DNA from 3 places in the Dissulfurimicrobium hydrothermale genome. Region 1 is predicted to be linked to each of the others. Evidence: riboswitches for the same ligand, from Rfam matches in the RefSeq annotation. Region 1 holds a riboswitch; each other region holds the start of a gene.
What was found. A riboswitch is a leader RNA that binds a small molecule or an ion and turns the genes downstream of it on or off. The one in region 1 is predicted to bind cobalamin.

Region 1 (3,278 bases):
GCAGGGAGGACCGATGCCTGAGGGATAAGATCCGTTCCTGTCGTTCTGTTCTGAAAGATACGGTCATCCCGGCTGAGACAAGGGATTATATCGCGCAATTGTGCATTGAAAACAATATCCCCGGATCGAGGGGCGACATATATCTCATGTATGCCGCACGGGCCCATGCCGCCTATTGCGGCCGCAAAGAAGTGACGAGGGATGACGTGGACGCCGTCGCCCCTCTTGTGCTTGCGCACAGGAAAAGGGTATCCCAGCAACAGCAACAGCAGCAGATGGAGCAGCAGACGGAACAACAGGAGGGGCGTCAGGAACACGGGGAACAGACAGGGTCTGACGGGCAGGAGAAACAGCATGGGTCTCAATCGAGCGGTAAACACCGTGAGCCTGATGGGTCCCGCCCCGATCAGGCCGGAATGGACGGGCCGGATGACGGCGGCCGCCAACAGATGGAATCAAACCCCAAAGAAGAGGTCTTTGAGACCGGCGGGCTGTTTAAGACAAAAAGGATAATACTCAGAAAGGACCGGGTAAACCGGTCTGTATCCGGCAGAAGGACAAAGACAGGGTCAAGGGACAAGAGCGGCAGGTATGTAAAGAGCGTCCAGAGAAAGAAGGATGATATAGCCATCGATGCAACGCTCCGGGCCGCGGCCCCTCATCAAAAGGCAAGGGGCAGGACAGAGGTGATCCTGATTCGCGACGATGACCTGAGATTCAAGCAGAGGGAGAAAAAGATGGGTCACCTCGTAGTCTTTGTTGTGGACGGGTCGGGCTCAATGGGCGCCAGGAGAAGGATGGTGGAGACCAAAGGGGCTGTCCAGTCCCTGCTCATGGACTGTTATCAGAAAAGAGACAGGGTCTCCATGATAGTCTTTAGAAAAGACAGGGCCGAGGTCATACTGCCGCCTACATCAAGCGTTGAAAACGCCTCAAGGAGACTGAGGGAAATCCCTGTCGGCGGCAAGACCCCTTTGGCGGCGGGGCTTTTGGAGGCCTACAGACTTATCAAACGGGCAACGGTCAAATCGCCTGAAATGAGGGCTATCGGCGTGCTCATAACAGACGGTAGGGCCAACCAGGGTATTTCAGGGGCCCCGATAGGTGAAGAGGTCAGAAAGATGGCCCAACTCCTCAGTGAATTGAGCTTGACAGATTACATCGTTGTGGATACAGAAGACAAGAGTGGGTTCATCAAGACCGATCTGGCCCTTCAGATAGCGTCACAGCTTGGTGCTGATTATCATACTATTGAAGGACTGAGAGCCGACTGCCTTGTTGAGATGGTACAGATGAAAAAGGTAGGAGTTTTTGGTTTTTGACCAGTTGTATACGGTTTTGAAGGGGGGTGATTGCAGGCGATTACCGCATGTTTTTTAAATCGATAAGGAATTTCTAAAAATACTATAGTTTGGATGCCAGGGAAGAGGAGTGTGATTCTCCCGCTGCCCCGCAGCCGTAAAAGGGAACGAAAGCCCGATTTAAAGCCACTGTCCTGGGTAACACCATGATGGGAAGGCGGGCGAGTAGGAAATTGACGTTGCCCTTAAGCCGGAAGACCTATCCAGACCATGAAAACTCAACAACAGACTTCTCGAGGGAGGAAGAGATGAAAAATACGCTATTTTCAGCAATAAATCTTATTTTTTCCTTGGTTCTTATCCTTTTTGCCGCTTCTGCGTCTGCAGATGAAGCGGCCATGCCATTGGGCGAGGTCGTCGTAACTGCAACAAAGATTGCGGAGCCTGAAAAAGACGTCCCTGCATCTGTCCAGGTAATCACCCAGGAAGACATAAAGAATTCTACCGCCAGGGATGCCGGAGACCTCATTGCAGAGGCTGGGATCGGCCATGTCCACAAATATCCAGGCGCACTTACAGGCAGAATTGAATTGAGAGGCCTGACAACAGATCTTATGAGTGAGCTGAAAAGCAGGGTGCTTGTCCTTATCAATGGCCATTATGCAGGCACGGTAAATCTTGCAGAGATACCTGTTGACGATATCGAAAGGATTGAGATAGTAAAAGGCCCTGCATCTGTCCTCTACGGCTCTTCTGCAATGGGTGGTGTCATCAACGTCATAACAAAAGAAGGGAGAAAAGAGGGCGTCCACGGCTCCATTGGCGGCGAGGCCGGCTCATACGACTACTGGAGACCAGAGGCGGAGCTGAGCGGAAAGAAGGGGCCCTTTGATTTTTATTTCTCCGGCAGCCGTTCGTCAGAGGATGACTATGATACCAGGAACTACGGCAGGATTAGGAATACGGCTTATAACGACGAGACGGCGTCGCTACGTCTGGGTTACAAGTTTCTCGACGGCCATCACATATCCATGGGCCTTCAGCACTGGAGGGGATGGGCCATAGGCTCTCCAGGGCCGAGATATGCCCCTGATCCTGATAATTTTGACAGGAAGGAAAGGGACGGCGTTGATGTGGAATACAAGACAAAAACGATCGACGCAGGCTATTATCACGTAACCGAAAAGGGCGAATGGCATGGGGGCATGAATTTCGGCCCCGGCAACTCAAATATCACATCGATAGATACATATACGCAGGGGGCTAATCTTCAAAAGACATTCGATCTTGGCGGTGACTTCAGGCTTGTCACAGGCGGCCAATGGGACAGGATAGAGGTTGATAGTTCGAGAAACATAGGTGCGCCTTATAGCCCGAATTCAAGATATGACAGCTATGGCGCATTTACAGAAGGCAGGCTCAGTCTGCTCAATAAAAAACTTTTGCTGAGTGCAGGGCTTCGTTATGACTATTTCGAGGACAAGATACTTTCAACAGCAGGTATAAAGGGCCTTAATCCAAGGGAGGAAACCTTGGACCATGTGACGGAAAGGGGTGGGCTGGTATATAAAGTCACAGATAGCTTCGAGCTCAAGGGAAGCATTGGCACTGCCTTCCGTGCGCCTGCGCCTGACGAGCTGGCGACAGACTATGTATCAGATTGGGGGACGCATTATATCGGGAATCCGGGTCTAAGACCTGAGAAGAGCACGACATATGACGCAGGGCTTGGGTATTCAAAAGGTCTTTTTAAGAGTGGTCTCACATTCTTTCATACGGACTTTAAAGACAAGATATTGAGCTATTACGACGGTGCGCTCAAGGCCCAGACCTTTAAAAACGTTGACGGGGCGGCCATCCAGGGCATTGAGGCCAATATCTCTTATGATGCGGGGCTGGCGGCCGGGTTAAATCTATCCATTGAGCCGTTTGCCAATATCACCTACCTCACAAGATATTCGAGCAAGGACGAGCTTG
Region 2 (3,278 bases), 390 kb from region 1:
AATGATCGATAGTTACAAGACTGACAAATATATATCCGCTTCATCTTCTCTTTACTCAAGATTCTTCCTCCTGCTCAGGAATCGGTATAATGACCTCTGCCAACGTACCGCCACCCTCTCCAGTAGGCCCTACAGGACCTCGATCTTTAATGGTTACTGAACCGCCAAGGGATTCTGTCAGACGCTTGACAATGGCAAGGCCGAGCCCGGTACCTCTAGCCTTTGTAGTAACAAACGGCTCGAACAGGTGCTGTCTTACTTCCCCCGGAAGACCTGGGCCGCTGTCCCAGACATCCATAACAAACCTTCCTTCACCATATCGCATGGCGACTCCGACCTCGCCGCCATGCTCATGCACAGCATCAACCGCGTTTTGAAGTAGATTTATCCCTATCTGTGTAAGCTTAGCCTTATCCAGGCGTATCTTTGCCTGCTTGCAGTCTAAAACAATGCTGATTCTGTCGGAAGGTACGACCAGACCCCTTACAAGCTCTTTACAGAATTTTTCAAGATCAAATTCTTCTTCATGCGGCATAGCAGGTCTGGCATAGGCCAGGAGATCGAATGTAAGACGCTCGAGTCTCTCCGATTCCCCGACGATAATACCCATATCCTCCTTTAAGACCGGCGATAGGTCGCCCTGTTCAAGATGATATTGGGCAAACCCCTTTATACTGCTCAATGGATTCCTGATTTCGTGCGCAAGAACCGCCGCCATCTCCCCCAGGGCCACAAGCCTCTCCTGCTCTCGAAGCCGCGCCCTGAATCTCTCTCCGCGCCGCCAGGCAAGGAAGAAAAAAATGGCAAGCACCCAAAGTATCACAAGCGAGAATCCTACCAGGATTATCTGAAAATTCGCCTTCCTTACGATCCCATTTGCAGGATATGGATGAATAGCCACCCTGAGACAAAATACCTTTTCTGTCTTTTCCTGATCCATATCCTTTTTCATGCCCCTTTTAAATCTAGATGAATGATATACGCGCAGAAACCTCTTGTGTAGCTGCAATGGGAAGTCCAAAATAAAGACCTCTTCGCCTGTAGCAAGGGTTGAAAAATGTATGAGCGGAGATTCATCTCTTATAACCTTCTCTATATATTCGTCTTTCTGTTCCCTACCAAGGAGTTTTGGATTTGAATGTAGGATGATCGTGCCTTCCTGATCATACAAACTTAAAAAGGCCAGATCTCTCCATCTCTCTGAGCGGATCAACTCTTCGAAGAACTCCTCTTTGAAGCCGAATCGGTCTAGCGTGATGCCAATGTTCACCGCTATGTCCACCGCCCGCTTCTCCATAAGGTTCCTTGCCCCATCGATGGATATCTTATATGTGCCTATGCCGCTTATTACGACGACAATCGAAAACAACATCAAGATACTAAATGCGACAATTTGATAGGGCACAGAAAAACCAGTCGGGCTGCGGCTTGTTTTTATCGTTTCTGGCATCTTTACCGGTTGTGCGGTTTATCTAATTTTTTATTTACTTTTTATTTACCATAACACAAAATCCATCAAAAGCGTGCGAAGTCTTCCTTGCAAATAAACGCTATCTTGACAAGCCCCTTTAAGGCAAATAATTTACATCCAAAATCTAAACCAGGTGTCGTAAGGCTTAATAGGGAATCCTGTGCAAATCAGGAACGGGCCCGCCGCTGTGATCGGGGACTAAGGCTGCAACTGCAACGAGTCACTGGGCAAGATAATAATCGCCTGGGAAGACTTGCAGCCGCTAGGAAGATCCGTTAGTCAGAAGACCTGCCTGTCTTAAGAAACCGCGCTCTTCGCGGCAAAAAGAGCAACGGCCGCCCATTTGGGCTGAAACGATAAATTTTAAGGATTTAAGCGGATAAAAAGGGCTGTCCCGAATCCAACTGCCTATCAACCAAGGCGTTTGATTCGGGATTTTTGTTTTATGTAAAAAATCTACTAGATCTTAAGGAGGTAAAAAATGATCAAAGAATCAGCATGGTTAATAATAACGCTTTTAATATCTTTGGGATTGCAATCCGTGAGCGTCTCTGCAAAAGAGACAAAAGGAGAAAACGCCGCTATCGTGCTTGCCGCCTTTGGAACCAGCTATCCTGAGGCACTTACCGGCATCATGAATATCAAAAAACGGGTCGAAGATGCCTGCCCCGGCGTACCGGTCAAGGTCGCATTTACATCAAACATGATCCGCAAGATATGGCACAAGAGGATACACGATAAGGACTTTAAGGCAGCAAACAAGTCGTTGCCGCCCGATATCTTCAGCGTCAAAGGCCCGTTGGCGACCATAGCCGACCTTCAAGACAAAGGCTATTCTAATATAATAGTTCAGTCGCTACACATATATAACGGCGAGGAGTACGACGACCTTGTCTCTTATGTCAAGGGGCTTGAGGCCATAAAAACCCTTAAAACCAAAAATATGCCGTTTGAAAGGCTGGCTATAGGCAGACCCGCACTTGGCGCAAACGGCGATGTCCATCCGTATATAGACGATATTAAGGAAGCGGCAAGGGCTGTAGCGGAAGATGTCCGAGAGGCCCAAAGAAAAAAGGCGGCCCTTGTCTATATGGGACATGGAAACAAATATTATTCGTCAGGAGCCTATGCAGAACTCCAAGACGTCATGCGCTCCATGTACCCGGATGCCAAGATCTTCATAGGTACAGTAGAAGGCTTTCCATCTTTTGATCAAGTCATGGACAAACTTAAGGCTGAAAAGATAAGAAAGGTGCTGCTCAAACCATTCATGGAAGTGGCTGGTGACCATGCACGAAATGATATGGCAGGCGACGCTAATACTTCGTGGAAACGGCGGCTTGAGTCAGCTGGAATAAAGGTGGTCGCAGACATCCACGGTCTTAGTGAAAACGATGCATTTGCAGACATCTTTGTAAGACATATAAAAGATGCCGCTAAAGACAGTGGTATAGAGATATGCGGAGAGAAGTGAATAATGTCTCTATGAAGACGTTCCTCATCGCCGGCACCCAAAGCGGAGTAGGTAAAACCACCGTGGCACTTGGCATCATGGCGGCCCTTAAGTCAAAGGGTCTCGATGTCCAACCCTTTAAATGCGGGCCCGACTTCATAGACCCCACCCTGCACCACATGGTGACAGGAAGGATGTCAAGGAACCTGGATATATGGATGTGCGGGGAAAATTTTGTAAAAGAGACCTTCTTTGACCATGCAAAAGGGGCGGATATAGCCGTAGTCGAGGGGGTTATGGGTCTTTTTGACGGCGGGGTCTCGAGCAGTGCATCTCTCGCAAGATGCCTTGGAT
Region 3 (3,278 bases), 870 kb from region 1:
GTTGACCACAAAATGGTCATGGGATGCGGCCGGGAGACATCACCATAGATAATCGGGGGTTTCACGCAACGGGAACCATAGCTCTGCACCCAGCCATTTTCCGTAAGACAGAACCCGTCAAGCTTTGTCGCGAAATACTCCACCATATCGTTTCGTTCTGGCTCGCCGTGCACCAGTACATCAAGCCCCGCCTTCTCCTGCTGCTGCACGGCGAATTCAATGTATTCTTTCATGCTTTGGACATATTCTTCGCGGTCTGCCTCACCTTGGCGGTATCTCTTGCGTATGGCCCTGATTTCCCCTGTCTGCGGGAACGAACCAATGGTTGTAGTCGGCAGGATAGGCAGGTCGAGAAGCGCGGACTGCGCCTTTTTCCGCTCAGGGAAAGGGGAGCTACGCGTAAACATCTGCTCGGAGATTGATGCCAGCCTGTCCCTGACACCGGGATCCATCCTGCGCGTGCATGCCCTGCGGGCCGCCAGGATTTTCCGGTTTTCGATGAGAGCGTCAGGCTGCCCGCCGGAAGCCGCATCAGCAATGGCCGCGACCTCAAAACATTTTTCCCTGGCAAAGGCCAACCAGGTTCTGATTTCAGGATCAAGACCATTTTCTCCGGCAATATCCATCGGCACATGCAGGAGCGAGCAGGAGGGGGCGACCATGATCCTGTCTTGGCCCAGGACCTTGCCAGCCTGGCACACCAAGTCGATGGCCCAGTCCATGTCCACCCGCCAGATGTTGCGGCCATTCACCACGCCCATGGAGAGGGCCGTGTGGTCCGGCAGGTTTTCCAACACCGCGCCGAGCTGGCCCGGGGACTGGGCAAGATCAAGGTGGAAGGCAGCGACCGGGATCTTAATCGCTGTAGCCGGATGTGCGATCTCCCCGAAATAGGTGGCGATCATGATCTTGGCGTTACCTGCCGCCTTTGCCAGGCGGTCGTAGGCGTTGATCATCCGTTCAAGCATCTTCCGGTCAAGATCAAGGACAAGTATCGGCTCGTCCATCTGGATATATTGGCACTCCTTGCCAAGCCCTGCCAGAACTTTGCAGTATGCCCCGACAATCTCGTCCAGGTGCTCCCAGCGGTCAAAACCCGGTTCCATGCCCTTGCCAAGGTAAATATAGGTAAAGGGTCCGGGGAGTACCGGTTTTGGCTGCACCCCTGACTGGCGGGCCTCCTGCACCTGCCGGAACAGCCGGGAGGACGAAAGACGGAAGACCTGCCCCGGCCAAAATTCAGGGACAATGTAGTGGTAGTTGGTGTCAAACCACTTGGTCATCTCCATGGCAGCAGGACCAGATTCGTCCTCTGCCCGGGCCATGCGGAAGTAGGTATCCAGATCAACCTCGTTGCCTTCAAATCCGAACCGTTCCGGAACCGCACCAAGTGTCGCTGTCATGTCCAGGATGTGGTCGTAAAGGGAAAAATCTCCGACCGGCACCAGGTCAATGCCTGCATCTTTCTGTATTCGCCAGTTCTCAAGCCGGATTTCTCTGGCGGTATCCAGAAGCTGTCTCTTCGAGATCCGGCCCTGCCAGAACCCCTCAAGGGCCCATTTCAGTTCCCTGTTGCGTCCTATTCTCGGAAACCCCAGGTTATGTGTCAGCATAACTGCCTCCTTTTTTAACACATTTTTAAAAAACGTGCTACTAAAACATCAACATAACTGCCTGGCGATGCTTTTTTGTTAGATCATGAAGAGGAAAATCGCGGAGGGAACAGGAGAGAACAAGACGCAGCACAGGCCATGATCGACCTGAAAAAAGGCTGTGGCGGCATATCATCAGTTATCCTCCTGGACCCAGGCGCGAGGTCCTCAACAGGCAAACACAGGCAGGGCGTCTTCTGGCTTACGGGCCAGGGCATGCCCCCTGGTGACAGCACCTCTTGCTCGGCCCCATCCTTCCCGGGCTTTCCCAGTGGATGCAGCCATGCTGTCAGACCCGATCACAGCAGCGCGTCTGCGACGGACTCTCACCGTCTTCCGTTTCCCGCATGTGTATTCCAATTCCAAATTATAACTTTGTCGGCTTCGCTGCGCGGCTCCTCGACGTATTTATTATAATGTACTGTCTCGTCACTGCTCATTCGCCTTCGCGTTCTACTATTGTTTTGCCACGGCGGCCATAAAGGCCTCATGACGCTGCCGGTAGGGAGGAAAGGCAAAAAATGCCGAGCCCGAAACCAGGATGTCGGCGCCGGCCGCAGACAGAGAGGATGCATTTTCAAGGGTCACGCCGCCATCTATCTCTATCAGGGTTGCCGCATCCTGGGCGATGATCATTTCCTTCAGCCGCCTGGTCTTTTCAAGGCAGAAAGGGATGAACTTCTGGCCGCCGAAACCAGGATTGACGCCCATGACCAGCACCATATAAAGCTGGGGCAGGAGGTATTCCACCATAGCTAGAGGCGTGTGCGGGTTCAGGGCCACGGCAGACCGCGCCCCAAGCCTGGCTATCTCGCTGACCGTTCGTTCAAGATGCGTCTCCGCCTCGGCATGGACGCAGATGAGGTCGGCGCCGGCATCCACGAACTGCCCGATGAACCGACCGGGCCGTTCGACCATGAGATGCACGTCAAAAAACAGGTTGCTGTCTTTCCGGCAACTGGCAATCACGGCCGGGCCAATGGTGATATTGGGCACAAACATGCCATCCATCACATCCCAGTGCACCCAGGAAAGACCGGCCTCTTCAAGGGCGGCGAGCTCCCGGGCCAGGCAACCGAAATCCGCCGAAAGGAGCGAAGGAGAGAGCACCGGCATCTCAATCAACCTCCGGGTCTAGGGCGCCAGCGGCATAGCGCTCTGCCATGACATCCAGGGCAAGCGGTCTTATTTTTTCCGCCTGGCCTGCCGAGCCAAAGGCCTCGAAACGCTGCCGGCAGATATCCTTCATGGCCTCGGTGGCGGCCTGCAGGAATTTTCTTGGGTCAAAATTCTTTGGATTTTCTGCCAGGTGACGTCTGACCGCACCGGTGGACGCCAGGCGGAGGTCTGTGTCGATATTGACCTTGCGCACCCCGTGCCGGATGCCCTCCTGGATCTCTTCCACCGGTACCCCGTAGGTCTCACCAATATCCCCGCCATATTCGTTGATGATCATCAGCCACTCCTGGGGCACGCTGGAAGAACCGTGCATGACCAAGTGGGTATCCGGTATCCTGGCATGTATCTCCTTTATCCTGTCAATGGCCAGGATATCGCCGGAAGGCGGTCTCGAGAACTTGTAGGCCCCATGGCTGGTACCGATGGCGATGGCCAGGGCGTCCACTT

Region 2: another riboswitch for cobalamin. It lies ahead of LGS26_RS06100 (sirohydrochlorin cobaltochelatase); the one in region 1 lies ahead of LGS26_RS07910 (TonB-dependent receptor plug domain-containing protein).
Region 3: another riboswitch for cobalamin. It lies ahead of metE (5-methyltetrahydropteroyltriglutamate--homocysteine S-methyltransferase); the one in region 1 lies ahead of LGS26_RS07910 (TonB-dependent receptor plug domain-containing protein).

The regions. Positions count from the first base shown of each region.
Region 1 is NZ_CP085041.1:1,651,433-1,654,710, reverse strand. Features, by position in the region: gene LGS26_RS07915 (VWA domain-containing protein) at 1-1,322, shown strand, start outside; cobalamin riboswitch at 1,397-1,582, shown strand; gene LGS26_RS07910 (TonB-dependent receptor plug domain-containing protein) at 1,610-3,278, shown strand, end outside.
Region 2 is NZ_CP085041.1:1,262,804-1,266,081, reverse strand. Features, by position in the region: gene radA (DNA repair protein RadA) at 1-59, opposite strand, end outside; gene LGS26_RS06105 (sensor histidine kinase) at 56-1,450, opposite strand; cobalamin riboswitch at 1,586-1,781, shown strand; gene LGS26_RS06100 (sirohydrochlorin cobaltochelatase) at 1,953-2,945, shown strand; gene LGS26_RS06095 (cobyrinate a,c-diamide synthase) at 2,957-3,278, shown strand, end outside.
Region 3 is NZ_CP085041.1:496,350-499,627, reverse strand. Features, by position in the region: partial or broken gene metE (5-methyltetrahydropteroyltriglutamate--homocysteine S-methyltransferase) at 1-1,613, opposite strand, end outside; cobalamin riboswitch at 1,845-1,990, opposite strand; gene rpe (ribulose-phosphate 3-epimerase) at 2,109-2,768, opposite strand; gene fba (class II fructose-bisphosphate aldolase) at 2,770-3,278, opposite strand, start outside.